DNA from 2 places in the Caulobacter sp. SSI4214 genome. Region 1 is predicted to be linked to the other one. Evidence: predicted binding sites of a transcription regulator. Region 1 holds the regulator's gene; the other holds the start of a gene.
What was found. Region 1 encodes LexA, which represses DNA repair genes until DNA is damaged. Its sites were predicted from a motif close to ATGTTCNCNANNTGTTCT; they were not measured.
Positions count from the first base shown of each region.

Region 2: the regulator LexA is predicted to act here: its motif matches at 5,784-5,801, upstream of uvrA (excinuclease ABC subunit UvrA).

Region 1 covers NZ_SZWJ01000075.1:5,295-20,344, reverse strand. Annotated here, with positions in the region: partial or broken gene FCU40_RS17720 (ribonucleotide reductase) at 1-418, shown strand, start outside; gene FCU40_RS17715 (pentapeptide repeat-containing protein) at 491-982, shown strand; gene FCU40_RS17710 (pentapeptide repeat-containing protein) at 1,077-1,958, shown strand; gene aspS (aspartate--tRNA ligase) at 2,041-3,879, opposite strand; gene tpiA (triose-phosphate isomerase) at 4,000-4,761, opposite strand; gene FCU40_RS17695 (peptidylprolyl isomerase) at 4,901-6,862, shown strand; gene trpE (anthranilate synthase component I) at 6,862-8,412, shown strand; gene FCU40_RS17685 (hypothetical protein) at 8,453-8,662, opposite strand; gene FCU40_RS17680 (aminodeoxychorismate/anthranilate synthase component II) at 8,878-9,474, shown strand; gene trpD (anthranilate phosphoribosyltransferase) at 9,489-10,517, shown strand; gene trpC (indole-3-glycerol phosphate synthase TrpC) at 10,514-11,302, shown strand; gene FCU40_RS17665 (lysophospholipid acyltransferase family protein) at 11,341-11,949, shown strand; gene lexA (transcriptional repressor LexA) at 12,066-12,776, shown strand; gene FCU40_RS17655 (isocitrate lyase/phosphoenolpyruvate mutase family protein) at 12,832-13,599, opposite strand; gene FCU40_RS17650 (ComEC/Rec2 family competence protein) at 13,646-15,050, opposite strand, start outside.
Region 2 covers NZ_SZWJ01000024.1:8,144-23,193, reverse strand. Annotated here, with positions in the region: gene FCU40_RS09470 (hypothetical protein) at 1-172, shown strand, start outside; gene FCU40_RS09465 (hypothetical protein) at 173-1,048, shown strand; gene FCU40_RS09460 (glutathione S-transferase) at 1,057-1,671, opposite strand; gene FCU40_RS09455 (hypothetical protein) at 1,814-2,722, shown strand; gene uvrA (excinuclease ABC subunit UvrA) at 2,796-5,705, opposite strand; gene FCU40_RS09445 (hypothetical protein) at 5,986-6,147, shown strand; gene FCU40_RS09440 (hypothetical protein) at 6,210-6,323, shown strand; gene FCU40_RS09435 (ABC-F family ATP-binding cassette domain-containing protein) at 6,280-7,860, shown strand; gene FCU40_RS09430 (50S ribosomal protein L11 methyltransferase) at 7,960-8,526, shown strand; gene FCU40_RS09425 (hypothetical protein) at 8,530-8,979, opposite strand; gene FCU40_RS09420 (rod-binding protein) at 8,983-9,345, opposite strand; gene FCU40_RS09415 (flagellar basal body P-ring protein FlgI) at 9,345-10,457, opposite strand; gene FCU40_RS09410 (flagellar assembly protein FliX) at 10,704-11,138, shown strand; gene dksA (RNA polymerase-binding protein DksA) at 11,351-11,779, shown strand; gene FCU40_RS09400 (pyridoxamine 5'-phosphate oxidase family protein) at 12,524-13,138, opposite strand; gene FCU40_RS09395 (response regulator) at 13,189-13,551, opposite strand; gene FCU40_RS09390 (crotonase/enoyl-CoA hydratase family protein) at 13,729-14,526, shown strand; gene FCU40_RS09385 (DUF3052 family protein) at 14,531-15,050, shown strand, end outside.

The DNA of each region.
Region 1 (15,050 bases):
GGTCACGGGCAACGACTCGATCAAGTCGGCGACTTCGATCCTCGACTACATCTTCCGCGAACTGGGCGTGTCGTATCTGGGGCGCGACGACCTGGCCAATGGCGACAGCGGCCAGTTCAACGCCGACGGCCTGGGCTGGGGTAAGCCACGCGCGGACGACGAGGCCGACGAAGCCGGCCCCGACCCCGTGCTGGCCAGCAAGTTCATTTCGAAGGGCTTCTCGCGTGGGGCGGCGCCCGACAACCTGGTCTTCGCCTCGTTCGGTCGCCGCCGGGTCGAGGGGGCGGACCGCCCGGGCGTCGAGGGCGAGATGTGCCCGGCCTGTGGCGACCTTTCGCTGGTTCGACGCGGCGGCATGACCGTCTGCGACACCTGCGGCGCTCAGTCGGACCGTCCCGGCCCCCTCGCCTCCTCGTGACCGCGTTCGGTTGGCGTTAAGCTTGCTAGGCCAGGGTGCGAACCGCTCTCTCGCCGCAGGACGTGCGCCAGAATGAAACCGATCGCTCTTATCGCCGCTCTATTGGCCTTGGGCTGCGCCAGCGCCGCCGCCGCCCAGAACGCCGGACAGATCGCCTCGGTGCGAAACGGCGCCAATTGCCCGCGCTGCAACCTGTTCCAGGCCGATCTCGCCAATCTGGAGCTGAAGAACAAGAACCTGGCCGGCGCCCGCCTTCGCCAGGCCGACTTCTCCGCCGCGATCATGAACCGCACCCGCTTCACCGGAGGCGATCTGCGAGACGTCAACGCCTACGGCGCCGTGCTGACCGGCGCCAGCTTCGCCCACGCCGACCTGACCAACGCCAGCTTTGTCGGGGCCTACCTGCAGGGGGCGAATTTCGCCGGCGCGCGCTTGGCGGGCGTCAACTTCTCGGGCGCTGAAATGGACCGCGCCATCGGTCTGACCCAGGGCCAGTTGAACCAGGCTTGCGGCGATGGCTCGACCGCCTTGCCGCGCGGGCTTTCGCTGCCCCGCTGCCGTTAAATCCCCGTCATTACCGCGATTTAAGTGGCGTCTGGACGGTCTCGCGTCCAAACCGTAACTCATACAGTCGCGTATTGACCGCACGGAGAAATCAATGGCCCGCTGGGGCGCTTCCATCGTCGCCTTGACCTTGAGCCTGATGGCCGTCTCCGGCCAAGCCCAGGCCTCGGTCGAGGACAGGGATGTCGCCAAGCTGACGTCTTTCGGCGGGATGTGCGCCAACTGCGATCTGGCCGGCCGCAAGCTGATGAACGCCAAGTTCGCCAATGCGAATTTCGTCAGGGCGATCCTGATCGGTGCCGACCTGCGCGGCGCGATGTTCTACGGCTCCAATTTCGCCAGCGCCGACCTTAGCCGCGCCGACCTGCGCGGCGCCGAGATGCGGGGCGCCAATTTCGTCGCCGCCAACTTCACCGACGCTCGGATGTCGGGCGTCGAGGGCAGCGGGGTGAGCCTTCAGTCCGCCGTGCTGATCCGCGTCGATCTCACCTCGTCCGAAATGCATGGCTCGCAATTCGTCGGCGCCAACCTGCAGAAGGCCCGCTTTTCGAACGCCGAGCTGACCGGGTCGAACCTGCAAGGCGCGAACGCCCGCGACGCCGATTTCTCGAATGCCGACATCAACCACGCCAATCTGACCGGCGGCCACTTCGAAAGCGCCAGCTTCCGCAACGCCGACATGACAGGCTCGATCCTGCGGGGTGGGATTTTCTCGGGAGCCGACTTCCGCAACGCGGACCTGACCATGGCGGTGTTGACCGGCGCGGACCTGTCCAGCGCGCGCGGTCTGGAACAGGAACAGCTGGACGACGCCTGCGGTGATGGCGCGCGTCTGCCCGCGGGCCTGACAGTGCGTCCCTGCAACGGCCTGAAGAGCAGCCATTTCCTGCTGCTGCGCGAGATGCCCAAGGCGCCGCCCGCTCCACCGGCCCCACCTGCCCCGCCCGCGCCGAAAGCGCCCAAGGCGAAGTGGTAAAGCCGCCGCCTTAGCCTGGCCCGAAATCAAAAAGCCCTCCGATCGTAAGACCGGAGGGCTTTTTCGTGGGCTTACCCTGATCCTAGACCTTGATCGGGGGCGCGGTGCGGATGTGCAGCTCCTTCAGCTGCTTGTCGAGCACATTGGCCGGGGCGTTCATCAGGAGGTCCTGGCCCTGCTGGTTCAGCGGGAAGGCGATAACCTCGCGGATGGCGACCTGGTCGGCCAGCAGCATGACGATGCGGTCGATGCCGGGCGCCAGACCGCCGTGCGGCGGCGCGCCGTAGCGGAAGGCGTTCAACATGCCGCCGAACTGCTCCTCGACCACCTCGGGGCCGTAGCCGGCGATCTCGAAGGCCTTGAGCATGATCTCGGGCTTGTGGTTCCGGATCGCGCCCGAGCACAGCTCATAGCCGTTGCAGACGATGTCGTACTGGTAGGCGCGGATGGTCAGCGGGTCCTGGTTCTCCAGGGCCTCCAGACCGCCTTGCGGCATCGAGAACGGGTTGTGCGAGAAGTCGACCTTCTTCTCGTCCTCGTTCCACTCGAACATCGGGAAGTCGACGATCCAGCAGAACTTGAACTGGTTCTCGTCGACCAGCTTCAGCTCCGTGCCGACGCGCGTGCGGGCCAGGCCCGCGAACTTGGCGAACACGGCCGGGTCGCCGGCCACGAAGAAGGCGGCGTCGCCGGCGCCCAGGCCGAGCGACTCCATCAAGGCTTGCGTCGGCTCGCCCAGGTTCTTGGCGATCGGACCGCCCCAGCCGCCCTGGTCTTCCGACCAGAAGACGTAGCCCAGGCCCGGCTGGCCCTCGCCCTGGGCCCAGCTGTTCATGCGGTCACAGAAGGCGCGCGAACCACCGGTCGGCGCGGGGATCGCCCAAACCTGGTTCTTGGCGTCGGCGCCCAGGATCTTGGCGAACAGACCAAAGCCGCCGTCACGGAAGTGCTCCGAGACGTTGGCCATCTTGATCGGGTTGCGCAGGTCCGGCTTGTCGCTGCCGTACCAGGCCATCGACTGGGCGTAGGTCAGGCGCTCGAAGCCCTTGTGCTCGAACGTCGCGCCGAAGTCGTTGGTGAAGGTGTGGGTCTCGCTGATCGGCGAGACGCGACGGCCGTTGCCGAACTCCTCGAACACGCCGTGCATCACCGGCTCGATGGCCGCGAACACGTCTTCCTGGGTGACGAAGCTCATCTCGACGTCGAGCTGGTAGAACTCCAGCGACCGGTCGGCGCGCAGGTCTTCGTCGCGGAAGCACGGGGCGATCTGGAAGTAGCGATCGAAGCCCGAGACCATCAGCAGCTGCTTGAACTGCTGGGGCGCCTGCGGCAGGGCGTAGAACTTCTCCGGGTGCATCCGCGAGGGTACCAGGAAGTCCCGCGCGCCTTCGGGCGAGCTGGCCGTCAGGATCGGCGTCTGGAACTCGTTGAAGCCCTGGGCGAACATGCGGTTGCGGATCGACTGGATCACGCGCGAGCGCAGGACGATGTTCTTGTGAAGGGTTTCGCGACGCAGGTCGAGATAGCGGTGCTTAAGGCGGATTTCTTCGGGATAGTCCGGCTCGCCAAAGACCGGCAGCGGCAGCTCGGCGGCTTCGCTCAGCACCTCGACGGCCGAGACGCGGATCTCGATCTCGCCGGTCGGGAGGTTGGGGTTCACCACGCTGGCGTCGCGGGCGATGACCTCGCCGTCGACGCGGATCACGCTCTCGGCGCGCAGGCGCTCGACGATCGCGAAGCCGGGGGTCTCGGGGTGCAGCACCAACTGGGTCAGACCGTGGTGGTCGCGCAGGTCGATGAAGACCAGGCCGCCATGGTCGCGCTTGCGATGGATCCAGCCCGACAGACGCACCGCGGCGCCGGTGTCGGAAGCGCGCAGGGCGCCGCAGGTATGGGTGCGATAGGCGTGCATGGAGGTCATGAAAGTCTTGAATACGCGCTGATTTGCAAGGCGCGGTAAGGCGCACGTGGGCGCCGCGATGTCAAGGATTCTGGGGACGGATCTTGCGCGCGCGAGACCCGTCCCGAAAGCGGCGTCGACCTAGGCGGCCGCGACGATGGCCAGGAAATCCTTGGCCTTCAACGAAGCGCCGCCAACCAGCGCGCCGCCGACCTCCGGCGCGGCCAGGATCTCGCCGGCGTTGTCGGGTTTCACCGAGCCGCCGTAGAGGATCGGCGTCGCCCCGCCCTGTTCGCCGAACAACGCCACCAGTTCGGCGCGGATGGCCGCGTGCATTTCGATAATGTCCTCGACGGACGCCACATGGCCCGTGCCGATGGCCCAAAGCGGTTCGTAGGCGACATTGAAGGCCTGTCCCTTCAGACCGGCCGGCAAGGATTCGCGAACCTGGCCCAACACGAACGCGACCGCCTCTCCCGCTTGACGTTGGCTCAGGCTTTCACCGACGCAGATGATGGGCTCGAGGCCAGCGGCGATCGCCGCTTGGGCCTTGCGCGCCACCTGCTCCGAGGTCTCGCCATGATCGGTCCGGCGTTCGGAGTGGCCGCAGATCACCAGGGTCCCGCCCGCATCGGCGATCATCTCGGCCGCGATATCGCCGGTGTGGGCCCCGTTGGCGTTCGCGTGGCAGTCCTGGCCGCCGACGAGGACGGACGAACCCTCCACGGCGTCGGCCAAGCGGTGCAGCAGGGTGGCGGGCGGAAAGATGGCGACGCGGGCGGCGACGGGCTGGCTGTCCAGCGCTGCGGCCACGGCGCGGGCCTCTTCGAGGGCGGCCGAAAGGCCGTTCATCTTCCAATTTCCGGCGATCAGCGTCCGGGGCGTCGTGCTCGAAAGGGTCATGAACGCCTTCTTGGGGACACGCTCCCCTGGGAAGTCAAGCCCGCGCCGCTTGCCCGTTGACGTGCGGCTCTACTATACCCGCTGCTCTCGACCATCGCGCCCGTTCGCGCGGCGGTCCGTCTGGAAGGTTTTCGCCCCTATGCTCGCCGGTTTCCGCACCTTCGCCAAAAGCCCGTTCGCGGTGCTGCTGTTTGGCCTGCTGATCGTCAGCTTCGCCATCTTCGGCATCAGCGACGTGTTCAAGGGTCCGCGCGGCTCCGGCGTGATCAGCGCGGGATCGCGCACGATGACGCCGCAGGATTTCAAGCTGCGCTTCGACAACTATCGCAAGGCGATGGAGCAGCGGAACGGAACGACGATCACGCCCGACCAGGCTGTCGAGCAAGGCGTCGACCGCCAGATCCTTCAAGAGCTGGCGCTGCAGGAATCGATCGCCGCCGCCATCCACGACATGGGCGTCGCGCCCTCGGACAAGCTGGTCGGCAACGTGGTGCGCGAGCAGATGAGCCAGCTGCCGCCGACCCAGCGTCCGTTCGACCCGATCACCGGCAAGTTCGACTCCAAGACCTACGCCGCCCTGCTGGCTCAGAACAATCTCACGCCCCAGGCCTACGAGGCTTCGCTGCGCGACGAGATCGCCCAGACGCACTTCTTCACGGCCGTGGCCGACGGCTTCAAGGCGCCGCGCATCTATGCCGCCCTGCAAGGCGCCTACGGTCTGGAAGCCCGTGACGTCGGCGCGTTCGCCATCAATCCGGCCTCGGTGCCGCGCCCCGCGCCGCCGACCGACGCCCAGCTGACGGCGTTCATGAACGAGAACCGCGAGCGCCTGACCCGCCCGGAGACCCGGGTCCTGTCGATCGTGCGCATCAGCGCCAAGGCGCTCGAGCCCAGCGTCACCCCGAACCCGGCCGATGTGCAGAAGGCTTTCGACTTCCGCAAGGACAGCCTGGCCAAGCCCGAGACCCGTTCGCTGGTCCAAATCCAGGCTCCGGACCTCAAGACCGCCGCCGCCATGGCCGACCGCCTGAAGAAGGGCGAGGATCCGGCCGCCGTGGCCAAGGCCTATGGCAAGACCGCGCTCGTCCTGGCCGACAAGCCCAAGACCGCCCTGCCCGATCGCAAGGTCGCCGAAGCGGCGTTCTCGCTGGCCGCCGGCCAGTCCAGCGGCGCGATTCAAGGCGATCTTGGCGTCTCGGTGATCAAGGTGACCAAGGTCACGCCGGGCGCCGCCGCCACGCTGGAAAGCGTCCGTCCGCAAATCGAGGCCGAGGTTCGCGCCCAGGCCGCCCAGAGCAAGGCCTACGATCAGACCCAGGCCTATCAGGACGCCCACGACGCCGGCGCCAATCTGGTCGCCGCCGCCAGCAAGGCCGGCGCCATGGTCGTCACGACCGCCCCGGTCACCGCTCAGGGCGCCGATCAGACCGGCCAGCCGGTCGCCGGCCTGACGCCGGAGATTCTGAAGACCGCCTTCGGCCTGGGCCAAGGCGCGGACAGCGACCTGATCGAGGCCCGCAAGGGCGAATACTACGCCGTCCGCGTCGAAAAGGTCATTCCCGCCGCCATGCCGCCGCTCGCCGAGATCAAGCCGCAATTGACCGCGGTCTGGATGGGCCAGGAGCTGGGCAAACGCCTGAAGGCCAAGGCCGACGAACTGGCGGCCCGGGTCAAGAAGGGCGAGACGCTGGACGCCGTGGCCGCCTCGGCCCAGTCGAAGGTGCAGCATGTCGACGGCCTGTCGCGCGAGAACGTCCAGCAGCACATGGGCCTCGGCCGCGAGTTCCTGGTCGCCGCCTTCAACGCCAAGCCGGGCGAGGTCTTCACCGCGCGCGCCGGCCAGCAGGGCGAGGCCTATGTCGTGGCCAAGCTGGACAAGGTGCGCGCCGCCCCGGCGGCCGACGTGGCCCGCGCCTCGGTCATGCTGCAGACCCAGGCCGCCAGCGGACTGGTGCGCGACCTGGGCGACGCGGCGCGCAACGCCGCCAAGGTCCAGTTGAAGACCAAGAGCAATCTGACGCTGGCGCGCCAGGCCATCGGCGTCGACACCGACGCCCTGGCCAAGGCGCAGGGCGGCAAGGCCGGAAAGAAAGCCGAGTAATGAGTTTGGAGCCCGCGTTCGACGCCTTCTCGGAAGCCTATGAGGCTGGACGGCCGCAGGTCGTCTGGACGCGCCTGATCGACGATCTCGAGACCCCGGTCTCGGCCTATCTGAAGATCGCCCAGGCGCGTCCCTATAGCTTTCTGTTCGAGAGCGTCGAAGGCGGCGCCTGGCGCGGCCGCTACTCCATCGTCACCCTGAACCCGGACCTCGTCTGGCGCTGCCGGGGCGAGAAGGCCGAGATCGCCGAGGGCGCCGACATCGCCGCCGGCCGCTACACGCCCCAGCCTGGCGACGCGCTCGATAGCTTGCGCGACCTGGTGGCCCGTTCGCGGATGGAAATTCCTAAGGGCCTGCCGCCGATGACGGCCGGGGTCTTTGGCGCGCTGGGCTATGACCTCGTGCGGCTGGTCGAGCGCTTGCCCGACGTCAATACCGACACCCTGGACCTGCCGGACGGGATCATGACCCGGCCGTCGATCGTGGCGATCTTCGACGCCATCGCCCAGGAGATCGTGCTGACCACGGCCGTGCGGCCGCGAGCCGGGGTCTCGGCCAAGGAGGCCCACGCCGCCGCCCAGGCGCGGATCGAGGCCGTGATGGCCGACCTGCGCAAGCCGCTGGCCCAGGAAGGTCCCCACACGCCGCGCGGCCCGATGGAGTTCACGACGCCGGTCAGCCGCGCCGACTACGCCGAGGTCGTGGCCAAGGCCAAGGACTACATCGCCGCCGGCGACATCTTCCAGGTCGTGGCCAGTCACCGGTTCCGCAGCCCGTTCGACCTGCCGCCGTTCGCGCTCTATCGCTCGCTGCGCCGCACCAACCCGTCGCCGTTCCTGTTCTTCCTGAACCTGGACGGCTTCAATCTGGTGGGCTCCAGCCCCGAGATCCTGGTCCGGCTGCGCGATGGCAAGATCACCATCCGGCCGATCGCCGGCACCCGGCCGCGCGGCGCGACGCCGGAAGAGGACGCGGCGCTCGAGGCCGAACTGCTGGCCGATCCCAAGGAGCGCGCCGAACACCTGATGCTGCTGGACCTGGGCCGCAACGACGTGGGCCGCGTGGCCATGCTTCGTCAGCAGGGCCGCAACGCGTCCGCCGAGCAGAAACTGGCCGAACGCCCCAAGGGGCCCAATGTCCGCGTGACCGAGAGCTTCAAGATCGAACGCTACAGCCACGTGATGCACATCGTCTCGAACGTCGAGGGCAACGCGCCCGAGGGTGTCGATCCGGTCGACGTGCTGATGGCGGCCCTCCCCGCCGGCACCCTGTCGGGCGCGCCCAAGGTGCGAGCCATGGAGATCATCGACGAGCTGGAAGTCGAGAAGCGCGGCATCGGCTATGCCGGGGCCGTGGGCTATTTCGGCGCCGACGGCTCGGTCGACACCTGCATCGTGCTGCGCACGGCGCTGGTGAAGGATGGCATGATGTACGTGCAGGCCGGCGGCGGCATTGTCGCCGACAGCGATCCCGACGCCGAGTACGACGAGACCCTGCACAAGTCCCGCGCCCTCAAGCGCGCCGCCGAGGAAGCCTGGCGATTCAGCTGAGCCTTAGGGCTGGCGGACGCGGCGGGCGGTCGTTTGGCGCTCATGGGACACCGAGGCGATCGTCCGGAAGGTGTTGCGTGACCGCCGGCGGCGCCAGCACCATCACCGTGGCGAAGCTGATGGCGCACAGCGCGGCGAAGGCCGCCGCCGTCAGCACCACGCCGAGCTTCACGCTCCGCGTCTTCGGACGCAACAGAGCGCGAACATAGGCGAGAGCGACGGGGTCCAGGGCGGAATCACGCGGGTCCATGCCGCCATGATGCGCAAGCTCGCGACCGCTGTAACCGGCCCTGAAAGCCGCGCGCGAAAATGCCGCTACACAAACCTTCATCGCGGGCTGGAGCATCGGGCGAAAAGTGGATGCCGGTTTTTCGCGAAAGCGATGCGAAAACAAAAAACAGAGCGAACCACGCGATTCCTATATCGCGCGGCTTGCTCTAGAACCGCACTCCGAAAGGCGGCGTCATGATCCTCGTCATCGATAACTACGACAGCTTCACCTACAATCTCGTCCACTATCTGAACGAGCTGGGCGCGGAGACCGAGGTCTACCGCAACGACGCCCTGACGGTGCAGGAGGCGCTCGGTCTGAAGCCTGCCGCCGTGCTGCTGTCTCCTGGCCCCAAGGCCCCGGACCAGGCCGGCATCTGCCTGCCTCTGCTGCGCGGCGCGCCCGAGGACCTGCCGATCTTGGGCGTCTGCCTGGGCCATCAGGCCATCGGTCAGGCCTATGGCGGCGAGGTGATCCGCGCCAAGCAGGTCATGCACGGCAAGGTCAGCAAGGTTCGCCACAACGACAAGGGCATCTTCAAGGGCCTGCCCAACCCGTTCACCGCCACGCGCTATCACAGCCTGGCCGTCCGCAAGGAAGACCTGCCGCCCGAGCTGGAAGTCACGGCCTGGACCGACGATGGCGAAATCATGGGCGTCCAGCACAGGACGCGCCCGGTGTTCGGCGTCCAATTCCATCCGGAATCGATCGCCACCGAGGGCGGTCATCAGATGCTGGCCAACTTCATCGACCTGGCGGGCGTGCCGCGCGACGCGGCGATCTGGGTCTAGGAGCGGGTCGCATCATGTCCGACGCTTTCAAGCCGCTGTTGGCCAAGCTGGCCGACGGCCAGACCCTGGGCGACGAAGACGCCGAGGTGTTCTTCGCCGCCTGCCTGCGGGGCGAGCCGACGCCCGCCCAGGTGGCCGCCGCCGTGACCGCCATGCGCCTGCGCGGCGAGACGGTGGGCGAGATCGCCGCCTGCGCCCGCGCCATGCGCCGCGCCGCCGTCCAGCTCGAGCATCCCTACGACGTCATCGACGTCTGCGGCACCGGCGGCGATGGCCTGCACACCCTGAACATCTCCACAGCCGTCGGCTTCGTGGTCGCCGGCGGCGGCCTCAAGGTCGCCAAGCACGGCAACCGAGCCATTACCTCCAAGTCCGGCACGGCCGACGTCCTGACCGCTCTCGGCGTCAATATCGACGCGACGCGCGAGCAACAGCGACGCGCCCTGGACGAGGTCGGCATCTGCTTCCTGTTCGCCCAGGCGCACCACGGCGCGATGAAGCACGTCTCGCCGATCCGCCAACAGCTGGGCTTCCGCACGATCTTCAACCTGCTGGGCCCACTGACCAATCCAGCGGGCGCCAAGCGCCAGGTGGTCGGCGTCTCGGCGCCGCGCTTCGTCGAGCCGATCGCCAAGGCCCTGGGGGCTCTGGGCGCGGAGCGCGCCTGGTCGGTGCATGGCTCCGGCATGGACGAGCTGACCACCACGGGCGAGACCGAGGTCGCCGAATGGCGCGACGGCCGCGTGCATCTGTTCAGAATCACGCCCGAAGCTGTCGGCCTGCCCCGGGCGGCGCTTTCGGATCTCACCGGGGGCGATCCGGCCTTCAACGCCGCCGCCCTGACTCGCCTGTTCGACGGCGAGAAGGGTCCCTATCGCGACATCGTCCTGCTGAACGCCGCCGCCGCGTTCCTGGTCGCCGACAAGGTCGAGACCTTGGCCGAAGGCATCGCATTGGCCGGCGATGTCATCGACAAAGGCCGCGCCCAGGCGGCGCTCGCCGGCCTCGTGGCCGCCACCAACTCCACGGAAGTCCCCGCGTGACCGACATCCTCGCCAAGATCGCCGCCTACAAGCGTGAGGACGTCGCCAGCCGCAAGGCCGCGCGCTCGCAGGCCGACGTCGACGCCGCCGCGAAAATCGCGTCGACGCCGCGCGGCTTCAAGGCGGCGCTGGAGGCTCGTCACGCGCCCGGCAAGCTGTCGCTGATCGCCGAGATCAAGAAGGCCTCACCGTCCAAGGGCCTGATCCGCGAGGATTTCGATCCGCCGGTCCTGGCCAAGGCCTATGAGGCCGGCGGCGCGTCCTGCCTGTCGATCCTGACCGATGGCCCCAGCTTCCAGGGTGCCGACGCCTATCTGGTGGCCGCGCGCGCGGCGACCGCCCTGCCCTGCATCCGCAAGGACTTCCTGGTCGATCCCTGGCAGGTCGCCGAGAGCCGCGCCCTGGGCGCCGACGCGATCTTGGTGATTCTGGCCATGATCGACGACGTCCTGGCCGCCGAGCTGATGTCCGAAGCCAGGCGCTTGGGCATGGACGCCCTGGTCGAGGTTCACGACGAGACCGAGATGGCGCGCGCCGTCGGGCTGGGCGCCGACCTCGTGGGCGTCAACAACCGCGACCTGAAAAGTTTCGTCGTCGATCTGGCGGTAACCGAGCGCCTATCCGTCCTCGCGCCCAAGGACGCCCTCTTAGTCACCGAAAGCGGCATCTTCACCCACGCCGACGTCACGCGCATGGAGGCGACGGGCGCCAAGGCCATGCTGGTCGGCGAAAGTCTGATGCGACATGCTGACGTGACGGCCGCCACGAAAACCCTGATAGGCTGAGTTTGAGCTCAACCTCGGCTCGGCCTGGAAAAGACCGCATGAACTGGCTAGCCCGCGTGGTGAAATGGGCGCTCTCGGCTCACTTCAAGCTTCGGGGCTGGCGTATCGAGGGCGAGCCGCCGACGACCCGCAAGTTCGTCATCGTCGCCGCCCCGCATACCAGCAACTGGGACTTCGTCTATTTCGTCGGCGCGGCCGACGCCTTGGGGCTCGATCTCAGTTTCATCGGCAAGGCCTCGCTGTTCAAACCGCCCTTCGACGCGATGATGCGCGACCTCGGCGGCATTCCGCTGGATCGCGAGCGCTCGAAGGACATGGTCAAGGCGATGATCGAGGAATTCGCCCGGCGCGACCAATTCATGCTGACGATCGCGCCGGAGGGCACGCGCGGCAAGGCGCGTCAGTGGAAGACCGGCTTCTACCACATCGCCGTCGGCGCGGGCGTGCCGATCGTGCTGGGAATGATGGACTATCGGCGGAAGCGGGTCGGTCTGGGTCCGGCGCTCTATCCGACAGGCGATTACGAGGCCGACATGCGCCGCATCGCCGGTTTCTATGAGACCTGCACGCCCAAGTTCCCCGAGTTGGCCACGCGGTTCGAAGAGCTGACCGATTCGGCGGCCGCGCCGCCGCCGAACGCCCCCTGAGCCTTGTTTTTCAGGCCTGAACACAGCGCGAACGGCGTCAACTTGACATTAAGGAAGAACGCCTAGAGAACATCTCCAAGGTTTGCGGTTTGTTCCGCGCTCCAGCCGAGGTCGCCATGCTCACCCGCAAGCAGCACGAACTGCTCATGTTCATCCACGAGCGGATCAAGGAGACCGGCGTGTCCCCTTCGTTCGACGAGATGAAGGAGGCGCTGGATCTGGCGTCCAAGTCCGGAATTCACCGCCTGATCACCGCCCTGGAGGAGCGTGGCTTCATCCGCCGCCTCGCCCACCGCGCTCGGGCCTTGGAGGTGGTGAAGTTGCCGCAGCAAGCCACGACGGCCGCCCCGCCGAAAGGCCGCGGCGCCTTCCGTCCGCAGGTGTTCGAGGGCGGCGGCGCGCCGCCCTCCGCGCCAGCCTCGGCCGCCTCGGGACCGACGAGCGACAGCCGCGATTTGCCGATCCTGGGTCGCATCGCCGCTGGCACGCCGATCGACGCCATCCAGCACGAGCGTGAGCGCCTGCCGGTGCCCGAGACCATGCTCGGCAATGGCGAGCACTACGTCCTTGAGGTCCAAGGGGACTCGATGATCGAGGCCGGCATCCTCGACGGCGACTATGTGATCATCAAGAAGGGCGATACGGCCACGTCCGGCGAGATCGTCGTGGCTCTGGTCGGCGAGGAAGCCACCCTCAAGCGCCTCCGCAAGAAGGGCGGCTCGATCGCCCTGGAGGCGGCCAACCCCAAATACGAAACGCGCATCTTCGGCCCCGACCAGGTCGAGGTGCAGGGCAAGCTGGTCGGCCTGATCCGCCGCTATCACTGATCCCGAGCGGTCGTCCCCGCGTGCGGGGATGACCGGACACCCTGAAGCTGTCGCCCTATCGCCGTGGCGGCAGCCGCCCGGTCTCGGCGAGGCTCCTGGCCGCGCTGTCGAAGCCAGCCCACGCCGCGGCCGCCAAGGCGCCGCCGGTGCTGGCGCGACGCACGCCCAGGGCGCCCAGGCTCTCAAGCGACATGTCCGGTCCCCAAAGCAAGACGTTGACGGGCTTGGGCGCGACAGCCTGGACAATGGCCCGGATCATATCGGCCTCCGCGACCGCCGGCGCATAGAGGCAGTCCGCGCCCGCCTTCGCATAGGCCCTGAGGCGCTCAAGGATCCGGTTCAGGTCTCGATCACCTCGCAGATAGCCTTCCGCCCGCCCCACGAGCATCACGTCCTGTCCGGAGGCGTCGATGGCCGACCGCGCGGCTCGCAAGCGTTCGACCGCCGTCGGCAGATCGTACAGCGCCTCGCCGGACCAATCCTCGATCGAGAGCCCCGCGACGCCGGTCTCGATCGCCAACGCGACGTTTCGCGCAACCCCTTCGGCGGTGTCGGAGAAGCCGTTCTCGAAGTCGGCATTGACCGGTAGACTCGTGGCCGCGCACAGGGTCCGAAGGTGCGCCAGCACCTCGTCGCGGCTCAGCCGGCCGTCGTCCTTGCCCAAGGCCCAGGCCGCGCCCGCGCTGGTCGAGGCCAGGGCCTTGAAGCCCATCTTCTCCAACCGAAGAGCGCTTCCGACGTCCCAGGGATTGGGCAGGGCGAAGCAGCCCTCGGCGTGGAGCGCCCGGAACGCGGCGCGGCGGGCGGTGAAATCGTTAGACATGATGTTCCTTGATACCCCTTCGGACGCGTTAGCCTCGCGCCCCGCCTTAACGGTCGCCCGTGACATCGGCTGTCAGCAGATGGCTCCAGGGGCGATCGCCCCGCAAGGGCTGGGCCCAGGCGATCCTCCAGCCATCCAGATGCCTGTAGAGCTCCGCCGCGCCGCCCTGGGCGAAGTCCTCGCCGGTCAGCAGCACGGTGTCATTGCACAGCGGCGGAATACGCTCGGGCCGCGGGCCACGCACCACGACGACCTCGGCTGCGGCGCACAAGCCCGACAGGGTCTCGGCGTCCGGCGTCTTGCGGCTCCAGGCCAACGCCAGCCGCACCGGCGCGCCCGTCGCGGGGACGCAGACCCGGCGATCGCACCCATAGAGGCTCCAGGTCGTCGGCTCCAAACCGCGGCGCCGCGCCCAAAGCTCGGCGCCGAACCGCTTGGCGTCGGTGCGCAGCAGCACCGCCGCGTCCCCGGTCCGAACGGCCGCCGTCGCGCCGTCGGCGGCGATCCAGGCGTCGGGCGGCTCGGGCCTTGGCCACAGGGCGATCGACAGCGCCATCGGCGCGCCGATCCAACGAAGCCGTCCGCGCCAGAGGCACAGCATCATCAGGCCCAGGAACGCGACCACCAGCACCTGGGGCGGCGCGCTGGCCACGATCCTCTGCGCGCCATGGACGCCCGCGAAGGCGTTGGCCACCGCCACCATCGCGTCGATGCCCCAGCCGGCCACGGCTAGGAACGGCCCGCCCAGGCCAAGGGGCTCAAGCGCCGTTCCGATAGCCAGGAACGGCATGATGACGAACGACGACAGGGGTTCGACCGCCAGATTGGCCGGCAATCCCCAGATGGCCACGCGGTTGAAGTGCTGCATGGCGAACGGGCCGGTGGCCAAGCCCGCCACGAAACTGGCGGCGACGCTGATCGCCAGCCAGGCGAGCCCAGCTTGCGGCCAACGGATCCACCAGGGCGTCGAGATTTCTTTCAGAGGGCGCGGCCAGGCCTCGGCCAGCGCCACCAGGGCGGCGGTGGCGGCGAACGACATCTGGAAGCCCGGCTCGCCGGCGGCTTCGGGTTTCCAGGCCAGGATCAGCAAAGCCGCCACCGCCAGTCCGTGCAGCGTGATCGCGCGGCGGTCGAACAGAATGGCGAGGAAGGCGACGCTGGCGGTAATCGCCGAGCGCTCGGCCGGCGGCGGGGCGCCGGAGATCACCAGATAGGCCAGAACTGACAGCAGGCCGGCGATGGCGGCGATCTTCTTGCCAGGCGCGCGCAGGGCCAGCCAAGGCCAGGCGGCGACCGCCAGGCGCGCCAGGCCGAAGACGAAGCCGCCGACGATGGCCATGTGCAGGCCGCTGATCGACAGGATGTGCGCCAGGCCCGAGGCGCGCATGGCGTCCGTCTGGGCCTGGGTAATCCAGGCTTCGTGACCGGTGACCATGGCCACGCCGATGCCG
Region 2 (15,050 bases), on a different contig from region 1:
GCTGGCCTTGCCGCCGCTCGCGGTCAGAGGCTTGGTTGGCGCGAGCCTCCCGCGTGCCGACGGGCTTCTGGCGGCGATCGTCGCCATGATGACCTATTTGTATCTGGCGCCCGTCCTGGCGGGCGCCCTGACCCATATCTACCGCCAGAGCGCGGTCATACAGGACGCCTAGATGTCTGTTCGTCCCGTCGAAGCGGCCACCGAAGGCCTTCGGATCATGCGGCGCAAGCCGACCGTCGTGCTGGCCTGGGCGGTGTTCTCGCTCGTCATGCTGCCGGTCCTGGGCCTCGTGGCCAAGATCGTTCTGGGCAAGGAGGGGCTTGAGGTGCTGGCCGGACGCGCCGGCTCGGCGGACCCCCGCGAAATCCTGGACCTCGTGACCCATCTGGGCGGCGCCATGGTGCTGCTCATCGCGCTGGCCCTGCTGTTGGGTTCGGTGCTCTCGGCGGCGATCATCCGCTCTGTGATCGAACCGGCCAATGACCGCTTCGCCTATCTTCGCGTCGGCAAGGAAGAGGTGCAGCTCTTGGTGGTCTCGCTGATCACCTGGGCGGCCGCCCTGATCGTCACCGTCATCCCGTCCGGCGCGGTGGTGATGGGGACCTCGCTGCTGTCCGGTCCGGCGGCCAACTGGTTCGGAACGGTGGGCACGCTGGCGGTTATCGGCCTGTCGCTCTGGGTGGGCGTACGGCTGTCGCTGTTGGGTCCGCACGCCTTTTCGCACCATCACATCGACATCCGCGCCGCCTGGATCCAGACCCACGGTCAGTTCTTCCGGCTGCTGGGGATGTTCGTCATGACGATCGTGATGAGCGCGATCGTCTCGATCATCGGCGCGACGGTGTCGAGCATCGTCGCCGGTCTGTTGGGCGGCGGCGTCAATGTGCGAGCAGCGGGCGTCAACGCCGGCCTGATCCTGACCTTGCTGGCCAATCTGTTGCTGGCGCCGGTGTTCCTGACCCTTCAAGCCGTGATCCTCGCCGCCGCCCCCGCCAAGGCCTTCGCCCACTTGAACCAGGACGAGATCGACGCCGGCCTGCACCCCTGAAGGGGCGCTCAGGCCGACGCGCTGGGCCTTGCCGCCATCCGCTCGCGCCAGGCGATGACGTTCCTGGCCTCGCCCGGCGTCGGCAGACCCACGAAGTCGGCGAAGTCCAAGGTGGTCTGGCCGGCGATGTCGGCGATGGTGTAGGTCTCGCCCGTCAGATAGGGGCGGCCGTCGGCCAGTTCGCGATCGAGCCACAGCTGGATCTTTTCGACGACCTCGCGGTTCGACTCTCCAAATTCCTTGTTCTGCTTCAGAAGATGCGCCGTGAACGGATGGGCGTGGCGCCAGAACATGCCGACCGGCACGGTCAGGCGCAGCTCGATCCGGCGCGTCCACATCTCGATCGTCGCCTGCTCCAGCGCCGAAACGCCAAACAGCGGCGGCTCGGGGTGCAGCACCTCGAAATAGCGGCAGATGGCGACGGTCTCGCTGATCGTGGTCCCGTCGTCCAGTTCCAGCACCGGCACCTGGCCCAGGCTGTTGCGCGCCAGATGCTCCGGCGACTTGTGGCCGCCTTGGCGCAGCCCGATCGGGATCTCGGGTACGGACAAGCCCTTCTCGGCCAGGAAGATCCGCACGCGCCGAGGATTGGGCGCTGGCATGGCCTCGCCATAGAGCTTCATGGTGTCCTCCCAATTTTAAAACGGATGTTAGAGGCGCGCCGACCCACGCCGCAAGCCCGTGCGAAAAAGGCTTCGCCCACCCTGTCGAAGCGGCGCGAACCTGTTTAGCCTCAAGGCCTATTCGCCATTCTGTGAGTTCGTCATGTCCAAGTTCTCAGCCTCCGACGCGGCCTTCTCCGGCTTCCGGCTGGTGCGGGAGAACCTGAAGACGATCGGTGTCTGGGCGGTGGCCATGACGGTGCTGTCGATCGCGTCGAACGTGCTGGCCATCCAGTTCTTCGGTCCCAAGCTCGAAGCCCTGCTGAGCTACATGACCGATACGAACAATCCGGACCCGGATGAATTCTTCAATCGCGCCTCGGGTCTGACGCCGTTGATGCTGTGGATGCTGCCCTACAGCCTGATCGTCAACGGCGTGGTCTTCGCGGCCCTGAACCGCCTAATCCTGCGTCACGACGAGAGCCGTTTCGCCTATCTGCGGCTTGGCGCGGCCGAGTTGCGGCAGGCGGTCCTGTGGGTGCTGACCAGCTGCGTCCTGATGGGCGTGCTTTTCTTGGGCTCGGCCGTCTCGGGGTTCCTGGGCGCTCTCGGCGGCGCCACCGGCGCCTTCCTGGCCCTGCTGGGCCTGATTGGGGCGTTGTGCGGCGTCGTTTATCTGGCCGTGCGCCTGTCGTTCGCTTCGGCGGTCACCTTCGACACCGGCAAGATCACCCTGTTCAAGTCGATGCCGCGAACCGAAGGGCTCTTCTGGCCGCTGCTGGGGGCCTATCTGCTGGCGGCGGTGATGAGCATCATCGTCGTGCTGCTGATCTGGACCATCGTCTCGGCCATCGGCCTGGTCGCGTCGGGCGACTTCGCGGCCACCGGCAAGATGCTGCGCGCCGACACGACCTCGCTGCGCGCCTATTTCACGCCGGCCGGCGTGGTCCAGGCGCTGTTCTCCGGCCTGATCAATGTGCTGACCACCTTGATCGTCTTTGGCCCCGCGCCGTCCATCTATCGTGAGCTGAAAGAGCGCGAGGCGGGCGTTTCCGGCGAGGGCGGCTGGTAGGCGACGCCGCTCGCGCCCCAGGCCAAGTCCCCCGTCCCGAGGTGTCGATGAACGGGGGGCTGTTCCGCGGCGCTTAGGCCCGCTTGGCCTTCTTCAGCTCAGCCACCCGCGCCTTGCGGCGTTCCTCGTGGCGGTCCAGCAGCTCCTTCAGGTAGCGGCCGGTCCAGCTGGCCTCGACCTTGGCCACGTCCTGCGGCGAGCCGACAGCGACGATCTGGCCGCCGCCGTCGCCGCCCTCGGGACCGAAGTCGATCAGCCAGTCGGCGGTCTTCACGACGTCCAGGTTATGCTCGATGACCACCACGGTGTTGCCCTGGTCGGCCAGCTCGTGCAGCACCTCGAGCAGCTTCTTGGTGTCCTCGAAGTGCAGGCCGGTGGTCGGTTCGTCGAGGATGTAGAGCGTCCGGCCGGTGGCCCGGCGCGACAGCTCCTTGGACAGCTTGACCCGCTGGGCCTCGCCGCCGGACAGGGTCGTCGCCTGCTGGCCGACCTTGATGTAGCTGAGGCCGACGCGCTTGAGGGTCTCCATCTTGTCGCGGATCGGGGGCACGGCCTTGAAGAAGTCGGCGGCTTCCTCGACGGTCATGTCCAGGACGTCGGCGATCGTCTTGCCCTTGAACACCACGTCCAAGGTCTCGCGGTTGTAGCGCTTGCCCTTGCAGACGTCGCAGGTGACGTAGACGTCGGGCAGGAAGTGCATCTCGATCTTGATGACGCCGTCGCCCTGGCAGGCCTCGCAGCGGCCGCCCTTGACGTTGAAGCTGAAGCGGCCGGGGCCATAGCCGCGCGCCTTGCTTTCCGGCAGGCCCGCGAACCAGTCGCGGATAGGGCCGAAGGCGCCGGTATAGGTCGCCGGGTTCGAGCGCGGGGTCCGGCCGATCGGCGACTGGTCGATGTCGATGACCTTGTCGAAGTGCTCCAGCCCCTCGATCCGCTCGTGCGGGGCGGGAGCGTCGCTGGCGTTGTTTAGACGGCGCGCGGCGGCCTTGTAGAGGGTCTCGATCGTGAAGGTCGACTTGCCGCCGCCCGACACGCCGGTGATGCAGGTGAAGGTCCCGACCGGGATCTCGGCGGTGACGTCTTTCAGGTTGTTGCCCGAGGCCCCGACGACCTTCAGCACCTTCTTCTTGCTGATCGGCCGGCGCTGCTCCGGCACCTCGATTTCGCGCGCGCCGGTCAGGTACTGACCGGTGACGCTCTTCGGATTGGCCATGATCTCTTGCGGCGTGCCCTCGGCGACGATCTCGCCGCCGTGGACGCCGGCGGCCGGGCCCATGTCGATCACGTAGTCGGCGGTGAGGATCGCCTCCTCGTCATGCTCGACGACCAGCACCGAGTTGCCCAGGTCCCGCAGGCCCTGCAGCGAGGTCAGCAGGCGCGTGTTGTCGCGCTGGTGCAGGCCGATCGACGGCTCGTCCAGCACGTAGAGCACGCCGGTCAGGCCCGAGCCGATCTGGCTGGCCAGGCGGATGCGCTGGCTCTCGCCGCCCGACAGGGTGCCCGAGCCGCGCGACAGGTTCAGATAGTCGAGACCGACATCGACCAGGAACCGCAGGCGGTCGTTGATCTCCTTCAGGATTCGCCGGGCGATCTCCATCTGCTTGTCGGTCAGCTTGCTTTCCAGCGTGCTGAACCAGTCGCGGGCCGGGCGGATGGCCAGCATCGACACCTCGGCGATGTCCATGCCGTCGACCTTCACGGCCAGCGCTTCCGGCTTCAAGCGCTTGCCGTGGCAGGTCTCGCAGGGGGTGTCGGACTGGTAGCGGCCCAGTTCCTCGCGCACCCAAGAGCTATCCGTTTCGCGCCAGCGGCGCTCCAGGTTCGGCAGCACGCCCTCGAAGGGTTTCTCGACCTCGTACTTCCGAGCGTTGTCGTCGTAGGTGAACTTGATCTTGGTCCCCTTGGACCCGTTCAGCACCACGTCGCGCGCGTCGGGCGATAGCTTGTGCCACGGCTCGTCCATCGAGAAGCCGTAGTGGCGCGCCAGCGCCTGCAGGGTCTGGGTGTAGAGCGGCGAGGGGCCTTTCGCCCACGGCGCGACGGCGCCCTTGTGCAGGCTCTTGTCCTTGTCGGGGATGACGAGGTCGGCGTCGAAGGCCAGCTTCGCGCCCAGGCCGTCGCAGACCGGGCAGGCGCCCGCCGGATTGTTGAACGAGAACAGCCGCGGCTCGATCTCGGCGATCGTGAAGCCGCTGACCGGACAGGCGAAGCGTTCCGAAAACAGGATGCGCCTCGGCTCGTTCTCGCCTTCCTCGATGGTGGCGAATTCGGCGACCGCCAGGCCATCGGCCAGGCGCAGGGCCTGCTCGATGGAGTCGGCCAGGCGCTGCTCCATGTCGGGCTTGGTCACCACGCGGTCCACGACCACGTCGATGTCGTGCTTGAACTTCTTATCGAGGGCCGGGGCGTCCTCGATCGGATAGAACTCGCCGTCGATCTTCAGCCGCTGGAAGCCGGCCTTCTGCCACTCGGCGATCTCCTTCTTGTACTCGCCCTTGCGATCGCGAACGACGGGGGCCAGCAGATAGAGGCGCGTGCCTTCGGGCAGGGCGGTGATCTTGTCGACCATCTGGCTGATGGTCTGGCTCTCGATCGGCAGGCCGGTGGCGGGCGAGTAGGGGACCCCGACCCGCGCCCACAGCAGGCGCATATAGTCGTGGATCTCGGTCACCGTGCCGACGGTCGAGCGCGGGTTGCGGCTGGTGGTCTTCTGCTCGATCGAGATCGCCGGCGACAGGCCCTCGATCAGGTCGACGTCGGGCTTGCTCATCAGCTCCAGGAACTGGCGGGCGTAGGCCGACAGACTCTCCACATAGCGGCGCTGGCCCTCGGCGTAGATCGTGTCGAAGGCCAGGGACGACTTGCCCGAGCCCGACAGGCCGGTCAGCACGACGAGCTCGCCGCGCGGGATGTCGACGCTGACGTCCTTGAGATTGTGCTCGCGGGCGCCGCGCACGCGGATGAAGTTCAGTTGTTCAGCCATGTTTCCCGGAACGTTCGGGCCATGAGAAGGCTCACGGCGCAACGGCTATATGTAGGGCTCGGCGCGGGGATTAACACAAGAACAAGGTGTGAACAAATGTCGCGCGCCCGCGAGGATGCGCCTGCTGACAGCGGGTGTCAGCAATGTGCGGAGAGCGCGCCCGAAAAGGACGCAACGGCGTTCGCATTCCCTAAACCCTGTTTGGAAGCGGGTTCTTCAGCTCACGCATGATGTAAAGGCCAAGTTCGGGCTGAAGCTCGACCTCGATAAGGAGCGAGCGATGGCCAAGCCCGAGGCCCAAAGCGCTAAACAGGAAGCCAAGCAGGATGCGTTTGACGCGCTCAAGCCGGGCAAACCGCGCTCGATCGTCATCGACGGATTGGTGTTCATCGGCGGCGTCGGGTCGCTGATCTACGTTCTGCACACCATGGCGCCCAGCTAGGGCGCCGTCCGGCGCCGCTTGCCGCGCGACGCGCCAACGCCTAGATTCGCCGTCCCTATTCGATGGAGGCTCCCATGATCAGCAAGACGGAAGACCGCTTCGTCCTCTCCGTTTCCCTGACCTTGGGTTCGCATGTCCTTCATCACCTTGGATTCCGTTTCCGCCGCCACGCCTGACGGCCGCCTTCTCTTCGAAAACCTGAACCTGTCGATCGGGGCCGAGCGCATCGGTCTGGTCGGGCGCAATGGCGCGGGCAAGTCGACCTTGCTGGCGCTGATCGCGGGCGTGCGCCCGCCGTTGGCGGGAAGCGTCGCCCGGACCGGGACCGTCGGGGTCCTGGATCAGTCGCCCGACGTCTCGGCCGACGCGCGGCTGGCCGACCTGCTGGGCGTCGGGCCGGACTGGGATCGCCTGGCGCGCATCCAGCAAGGCGAGGGCGACGAGGCCGACCTCGCCCACGCCGACTGGGACCTGCCCGCGCGGCTTGAGCAGGCCTTGGCCGATGTCGGCTTGCCTGGCCTAGATCCCGAGCGACCGGCCGCGTCGCTGTCGGGCGGACAAGCGACGCGGGCGGGGCTGGCGCGGCTGCTGATCGCCCGACCCGACGTGCTGCTGCTGGACGAGCCGACCAACAATCTCGACGCGGCGGCGCGAGAGATGGCGTCGCGCGTGCTGGCCCGATGGCGTGGCGGGGCGGTGGTGGTCAGTCATGACCGGGCGCTGCTGCGCGGCATGGACCGTATCGTCGAGCTGTCGTCGCTCGGCGCGCGGTCCTACGGCGGCGGCTGGGACCTTTATGCCGAGCGCCGGGCCGAAGAGGCCCAGGCGGCTCGCCGGGATCTCGACCACGCGGAGAAGGAGGTGCGCCGTGTCGCCCGCGAGGCCCAGGTCGCCCGCGAGCGTAAGGATCGCCGCGACGCGGGCGGCCGCCGGTTCGCCGACCGGGGCGGAACGCCGAAAATTCTGCTCGGCGCGCTGGCCGAGCGGGCCGAGAACAGCGGCGGGCGCGAGGGCAAGCTCGCCGATAAGCTGGCGGCCGAGGCGGCCCGGGCCAAGGCGTCGGCCGAGGCGCGCGTCGAGCGCGCCCGCACGCTGGGGTTCGATCTGCCCCCCTCGGGACTGCCGGAAGGGCGCGAGGTCCTGGTCTTCGACTCGGTCGCCTTGGCCTGGCCGGACGGACCGCCGATCATCGAGGATCTGTCCTTCCGCATCGCCGGCCCCGAGCGGGTGGCGGTGTCGGGCGCCAATGGGACCGGCAAGACCACCTTGATCCGCCTGGCGACCGGGGCGCTGTCGCCCACGGCGGGCGCGGTGAAACGGTCGGTCCCCGCGGCGCTGCTCGACCAGCGGGCGGCGTTGCTGGCCGACGACCAGACCATCATCGAGAACTTCCGCCGCCTGAACCCCGCCGCCAGCCAAAACGACGCTTATGCGGCCCTGGCCCGATTCCTGTTCCGCAACACCGCCGCGCACCAGATCGCCGGCACGCTGAGCGGCGGCGAGCGCCTGCGGGCGGCCCTGGCCTGCGTATTGAGCGGCGTCTCGCCGCCGCAGCTGCTGATCCTGGACGAGCCGACCAACCATCTGGACATCGCCTCGATCGAGGCGGTCGAGGCGGCGCTGTCGGGCTATGACGGGGCGCTGCTCGTGGTCAGCCACGACGAGGATTTTCTCGACGCCATCGGCATTGAACGCGGGATCGCGCTCGGTTAGCGGCTCAAGGGAACATCGTTTTAAGGATCGCGACGTCTGGACATTCCCGCCTTCATTCGAGCCAATCTGCCGCTGGAACCCGCGCCCGGCGCGCCCGAGGTGCGACTGCACACCGCCGGTCCCCGGAGCGGGCTGATGCGCCTGGCCAAGGCCGACCCCGCGTTTGGTTCGCCCTACTGGGCCCGGCCGTGGGGCGGCGGCCTGGCCCTGGCGCGGCATCTGCTGGACTGTCCCGAAAGCGTGGCGGGCCGGCGCGTGCTGGATCTTGGGGCGGGTTCGGGCCTGGTCGCCATCGCCGCCATGTTGGCCGGCGCCCGGGCGGCCTGGGCGGTGGATGTCGATCCCTACGCGGTGGCGGCTATCGGCCTCAACGCCGCCGCCAACGGCGTGAGCGTGGAGGCGACGCTAGCGGATCTGACGACTGGCGATCCGCCCGCCGTCGCCTTCGTCCTGGTCGGCGACCTCTTCTACGACGCCGTCCTGGCGGAGCGGGTCCTGGCCTTTCTGGACCGCTGCCGCGCGGCCGGGGTGGCGGTGCTGATCGGCGACCCCTGGCGCGAGTTCCTGCCGACCGAACGTCTCCGCGTCGTGGCCGAATATCCGGTGGCCGACTTTGGCGACCCGGCCGGCATGACCCGGCCGGCCGCGGTGTTCGCGTTGATCTAAGAGTCAGGCCTTGCGGTTGAGGGTGATCGCCGCGCCCATCTGTGGGCGGTCATTCATCATCGCGCCGGCGCCGTAGGTGGCGGCCGGGGCGGCGCGCTGGTTGGCGATCTCCTCGGCCACGGCGCGGACCAGACCCTCGGTGACCACGCGGGCGGCGTTCACGGCGCGAGCCTGCCGGGCCAGCACGGCGTCGAAAGCCTCGGTGGCGCGGATCAAGCGTTGGCGCAGCTCAAGACGAGCGGCCTCCACGAGGGCGATATTGGCCTTCACGCGCATCGACTCATGTCGATAGAGGTTCGCCAGCTTGGCGGTTTCCTCGACATACTGCGCGGCCTCGTGGGGCCGGCGGCTCTCGAAGGCCTGGGCCTCCTTAGCGATCAGGTCGGTCAGGCGTTCGGTCAGCAGGATCAGCTGGGTGACGCGATCATCGGCGTCGACGGCGGCGAGAGCCATGGACTATTGCTCCTTCAAACCCTGCATCTTCAGCATCTCGCGCTGGATGCTGGCGGCCAGGCCGATCCCGCCGGCCTTGGTGATCTGCTTGGACATCGCGTCGGTGAGGACCGACTTGAACATCTCCTCGCCCTGACCCCCGCCGAACGTCTCGTCGGTCTTCACGCCGGCGGACATCTGCTGGAACATCACCGACAGGAACGAGCTTTCGAAGTTCTGGGCGGTTTCCTTGATCTTGGCGCGCTTGGCGGCCTCGTCGGCCGCGCCGAGGGCGGTCTTGGCCACGTTCCGCGCCGTCTTGGCCGTGGCCTCGGCCGCGGTGGCGATGGTGTTGACCTGGGGAGCGAGGGCGGAGAGCAGGCTCATTACATCACCTCGATATCGGCTTGCAGGGCCCCGGCGGCCTTCACGGCCTGCAGGATCGAGATCATGTCGCGAGGCGTGACGCCCAGGGCGTTCAGCCCGCCCACCAGGCTCTTCAGCGACGGCGAGCCGCCCAGCGTGATCAGCTTCTTGCCCTTTTCCTCGTCTACCTTGACCGTCGACTGCGGCACCACCGCCGTCTGGCCCTGGCTGAACGGAGCCGGCTGGCTGACGGCCGGGGTCTCCTGGACCGAGATGGTCAGGTTGCCCTGGGCGATCGCGACCTTGCTGATGCGGACGTCGTCGCCCATCACGATCACGCCGGCCACTTCGTCGATCACCACCTTGGCCGGGCCGTCCGGCTCGACTTCCAGGTTCTCGATGGCGGTGACGAAGCTGATCATGTCGACGCCGGCCGGGGCGCGGATGGCGACGATGGTCGGGTTCTGCGCCTGGGCGCAGCCGGGATAGCGGTTGTTGATCGCGTCGGCGATGCGGCGCGAGGTCGTGAAGTCCGGATTGCGCAGGGTCAGACGGAGAATATCCATATTGACCATCTGGAAGCCGGTCTCGCGCTCGATGATGCCGCCGCCGGCGATGCGGCCCGCGGTCGGAACGCCCTTGGTGACCGAGCTGCCCGACGCGCCGCCCGCCGAGACAGAGCCCGTCTGCACGGTGCCTTGCGCCACGGCGTAGGTCTGGCCGTCCGCGCCCTGCAGGCTGGTGACGATCAGGGTGCCGCCCAGCAGGCTCTTGGCGTCGCCCAGGGCCGAGACCGTGACGTCCAGCTTGGCGCCGGCCGCGGCGAAGGGCGGCAGGTTGGCCGTGACCATGACGGTGGCCGTGTTCTTGGTGTTCAGATTGGCGTCTCGGACATTGACGCCCTGGCGCTCAAGCATCGCCTCCAGGCTCTGCTTGGTCATCGGCGCGTTGCGCAGGCTGTCGCCGGTGCCGTTCAGGCCCACGACCATGCCGTAGCCGACCAGCTGGTTTTCCCGGACGCCCTCGAAGGACACGATGTCCTTGATGCGCGACTTGGCGAAGGCGGGCGCCGCGACGAGCGACGAAACCGCGACCAGGGCGATCAGGAGGGTGCGAAAGAATGAACGCGGCATGGTGGTCTCGAAGGCGATACCGGGGTCGGGACACATCCCCGCGCCGTCCCATGCCAGAAGCGGGCCAGTTCTTCCCGGTGGGCTAGGGCCTTGTGACTCAAGGGATTCCCGATTGGCCGCCGGGCCGCCCGGCGCCGAACGGCAGATTCTGCCCGGCATTAACCATACTTCAAGCGGATGGCGGACTAATGTGATCCAAGGCGCGGGAAGCGTGACTCGCGCGCGTAGGCTTATTGGAGCTGTCGGATGAAGGTTTCCAGCACGGGAGGCGTGGGGGCGACCGGCGCGTCGCGGGCCAGGCCCGCCGGCGGGGCGTCGGGCTTTTCGCTTCCGTCCGTGAATGCCGCCAGCGGCGCGGCCAGCACGGCGGCCGTCGGCGGTCTGACGGGCGTCGGCTCGGTGGACGCGCTGCTGGCGCTGCAACAGATGGAAACCGTCGGCGGCCCGCTGGAGCGCCGCAAGCGGGCGGTGCGCCGCGCCGACAATATTCTCGACATCCTGGGCGAGGTGCGGATCGCGCTGATCGACGGCGAGATCTCGCCGAGCGCCCTGGATCGCTTGACCCGCGCCGTCCGCGAGCAGCGCGACGCGACCGACGACCCCCGACTCGAAGGGGTGCTCAACGAGATCGAGACTCGGGCCGCCGTCGAGCTGGCCAAGCTTCAGGCGCGGAACAGCTGACATGGGCGGGGCGGCGAACAAGATCGTCGTTCGCCTCCGCCACGCTTGGCGCGTTCGCGCGTTTTATATCCGTCGCCGCCGCGGTCTTCGAGCCGCCGCGCGGGTCGCGCGACCTGAACGCGCCGCTCACGCGAGGTTCATTGAATGCGGCTCACCTTTTGCTATAAGCACGCAGCCCTCGAAGGCTGAGTTCATTGGGGCGTGAGGCGTTGATGCAAACGGCCACTGTTCTAGTCGATAAGTCTGAGTACCGTCCTTCCGAGGACGAGCCTTTTATGAACGACCGGCAGCTTGAGTACTTCAAGAACAAGCTGCTGGCCTGGAAAGAAGAGATCCTTCGCGAATCGCGCGAAACGGTCTCCCACCTCCAGAAGGAAACCGAGAATCACGCCGATCTCGCCGATCGCGCGTCCTCGGAAACCGATCGGGCTCTTGAGCTCCGCACCCGCGATCGTCAACGGAAGCTGATCTCCAAGATCGACCAGGCCCTGCGCCGAGTCGAGGACGGCTCCTATGGCTACTGCGAGGAGACGGGCGAGCCGATCGGCCTGGCCCGGCTGGACGCTCGCCCGACGGCGACGCTCAGCCTGGAAGCCCAGGAACGCCACGAACGCCGCGAACGCGTCCACCGCGACGACTGACGGCGGCTTCGGCGACTGATGTGTTTCAAGCGGCCTTGGGTGGGGAGCCCAGGGCCGCTTTTGTTTGCGGGGGAAGGGTCGGTTTTCGAGCCGTTGGAAGCGTTGGGCAGGTCTGCTGTCGGAGTTCTGATTCTAAGGCAACGTCAGCGCGATAGCTGACGAGCTACACCGGCGGGACTATATGCCTCAAAATTTGCGATTAGCGCTTTGGCTGGCTGAGAAATGGTTCGTCATCTTGGCTGGGTTCTGTGTCCTGATCGGCTTGGCTAGAGTGGGTGTATTTCTTGCCCATCGCGAGTTCGCCTCACTCGTCACAGTTCCCATTTCATGGGCAACGTCGGCTGGGCTCTACGGCCTGAGCCGTTTGTTACACGGCACGCGGCCGAAATTCGAGAATGGCCGAACAATGCCTATTGGCGAGACGCTTTGGCGGCGTCGGTAAAGTTCTTGTGTCCACCCGTTGCCGACCTTAACCCCGTCGTGTTGCCTTCACCTCCTCGGCCATCCTCAGCTGGTTCTGATATGACCTTCGAAGCGTAGCCTTTGTCATCATGGCGATGCGAGTTCTCGTGTCGGCAATGTACGCGTTCAGAGCTCCATCCGATAAGCTTTCCAAACCCTCTCGGGTGACTGGTCGAACTCCTCTGCCCACCATCTATCTTCCGGCTGTCGCTAAATTGCGGTCACGCTAGGGTAGTGAGGCGCAGGTTTCCACCCTCAGCGGACGCCTGCCTAGCTGCCCCTTCACCACATCGTCTTGGCCGCGCGTCCGGGCCATTCGCGGTCGTAGGTGTCGCCGCCGACCTCGCCGGCCGTGACCGCCGCCAGCATGGCGCCGGGCGTGGGCAGGGACTTGGGATCGATGTGGGTCTCGGGGTTCCAGAGGCCCGAGCGCGCGATGGCGCGGGCGCATTGGAAATAGGCTTCCTCGACCGTGACGATCATCGCGGTGCGCGGCGCCTTGCCATCCACGGCGAAGCTTTCCAACAACGCCGGATCGGCGCTGATGACCGCGCGGCCGTTGACGCGGAAGGTCGTGCCCGAGCCTGGGATCAGGAACAGCAGGGCCACGCGCGGATCGCGGATGACGTTGCGCAGCGAGTCGATGCGGTTGTTGCCGCGCCGGTCGGGCAGGATCAACGTCCGGGCATCCTCGATGCGGACGAAACCCGGCAGGTCGCCGCGCGGGCTGCAATCCAGGCCCTCGGGACCCGCCGTGGCCAGCGCCACGAAGGGAGAAGCCTTTATCAGCGCGGCGTAGTGCGGGGTGATATGGTCGGTGACCTTGACGGTCGAGGCCGGGGCGGGAAGCGGCTGGTAGAGCGCTTCCAAGGCGTCGACCGTGGTGATCTCGTGCATCGCGTACTCCCGTCCCTCGAGTCTAGCGGAGGGAGCCGCGCCGGTACAACTCAAGCCATCAGCGCCTGGGCGCAGGCCTCGGCCAGGATGCGTGGCGAGATTGGCTTGCCGACGATCGGCCGCAGGCGGTCCTGCACAAGGTCGGAATTTCCCGTCACATACACGACGGGAATGGAGCCCAGTTGACGCTGGATGGCCTCGACGGCCTCGACCCCCGTGCCCCCCACGATGCGGTAGTCGGCGGTGATCAGGTCCGGAGGATTGGCCAAGGCCAAGGCCAAGGCGTCGCCGGGGCTGTCGGCGATATCGAAACTGGTGAAGCCCTGTTCCGCCAAAAGGGCCTCGACTTCAAACGCGATGAGGATTTCGTCCTCGATAATCAACACATGGCGGGCCTTAGCGTGCTCGGTCATCCGCCGCAGCCTTCTCTCTCGTCCCGAACTCATTTCAATGTCGCCAGGGAGCGGCGCGCCAGTCGCGTTTTCGTGATCCCTACTATCGCGTGGGTTGATCTGATTTCGACTGGCTGCGCGGGAAGCCGAAGCGGAGTATGGATCCATAACAGTAATAAGCATCAGCAGGAGCGCCCATTGTCTTTGATTCTCGTCGAAAAGCGCGGCCACGTCGCCATTCTCACCTTGAATCGGCCGGAAGCGATGAACGCCCTGGGCGCGCCCGGCGATGGCGACCAGGTGGCCGCGGCCTGCGAGGCGATCAATGACGACCAGGACATCCGCTGCGTGGTCCTGACCGGGGCGGGCCGGGCCTTCTCGGCCGGCGGCGACGTCAAGGCGATGAAGGCCCGCGAGGGGGCTTTCGGCGGCAACGGGGTGGCGGTGCGCGACGGCTATCGCAAGAACATCCACCGCATCGTCCGCGCCATCTACGGCCTGGAGGTCCCGTCGATCGCGGCGGTCAATGGCGCGGCGATCGGCCTGGGTTGCGACGTGGCCTGCATGACGGACATCCGAATCGCCGCCGACACCGCCAAGTTCGGCGTGACGTTCCTGAAGCTGGGCTTGATTCCCGGCGACGGCGGCGCCTGGCTGATGCCGCGCACGATCGGCATGAGCCGGGCGGCCGAGCTGTTGTTCACCGGCGACGTCATCGACGCGGCCAAGGCGGCCGAGTGGGGCCTGATCAGCAAGGCCGTGCCGCACGCCGACCTGATGGGCGAGGCCCTGGCCCTGGCCGAGCGGATCGCCCAGCAGCCGCCGCACGCCCTACGCATGGCCAAGAGCCTGCTCAAGCACGGCCAAAACGCCAGCTACGACACCCTGATGGAGATGAGCGCCGCCGCCCAGGCCATCGCCCACCACACCGAGGACCATATGGAAGGCGTCGACGCGATCCTCGAAAAGCGCGCTCCGGTGTTCAAGGGCGCCTGAGGTCATGGGCAAGGAAGCCAGCGGCGTCTGGGGCCAGCTGTCCGACGGCGAAAGCGAGGGCAAGCTCCTCTGGGAGCCGCCGAAGCTGATCTTTCGCGGCGCCTATCGCGGCATCTATCAGGGCCACGCCTTGAAGAACGCGCGGGCCGAGGGCGACGACCTAGTGCTCAGCGACGGCACGCGCTTCACGCTGGAGGCGGGCCAGGCCGAGAAGTGGGTCCACGCCATCCTCAACCCGCCCTCGCGCCTCGACAAGCTGGGCGTGAAGCCCGGCATGACGGTGGTGGTCGACGGCGTCGAGGACGAGGCGTTCATCGCCGAACTGGAAACCCGAGTCGCTCTGGACGAGGCGGAGGAGGGGGTCGACCTTCTCTTCCTCGGCGCCGAGGACCTGGCGGATTTCGACCGGCTGGAGGACTGGGCGGGCGCCCTGGCGGCCAAGGGCGCGGTCTGGGTCGTGGCGCGGAAGGGCAAGGGCGCGCCGCTGAAGGACGTCGAAATCCTGGAGGCGGTGCGGGGCCTTG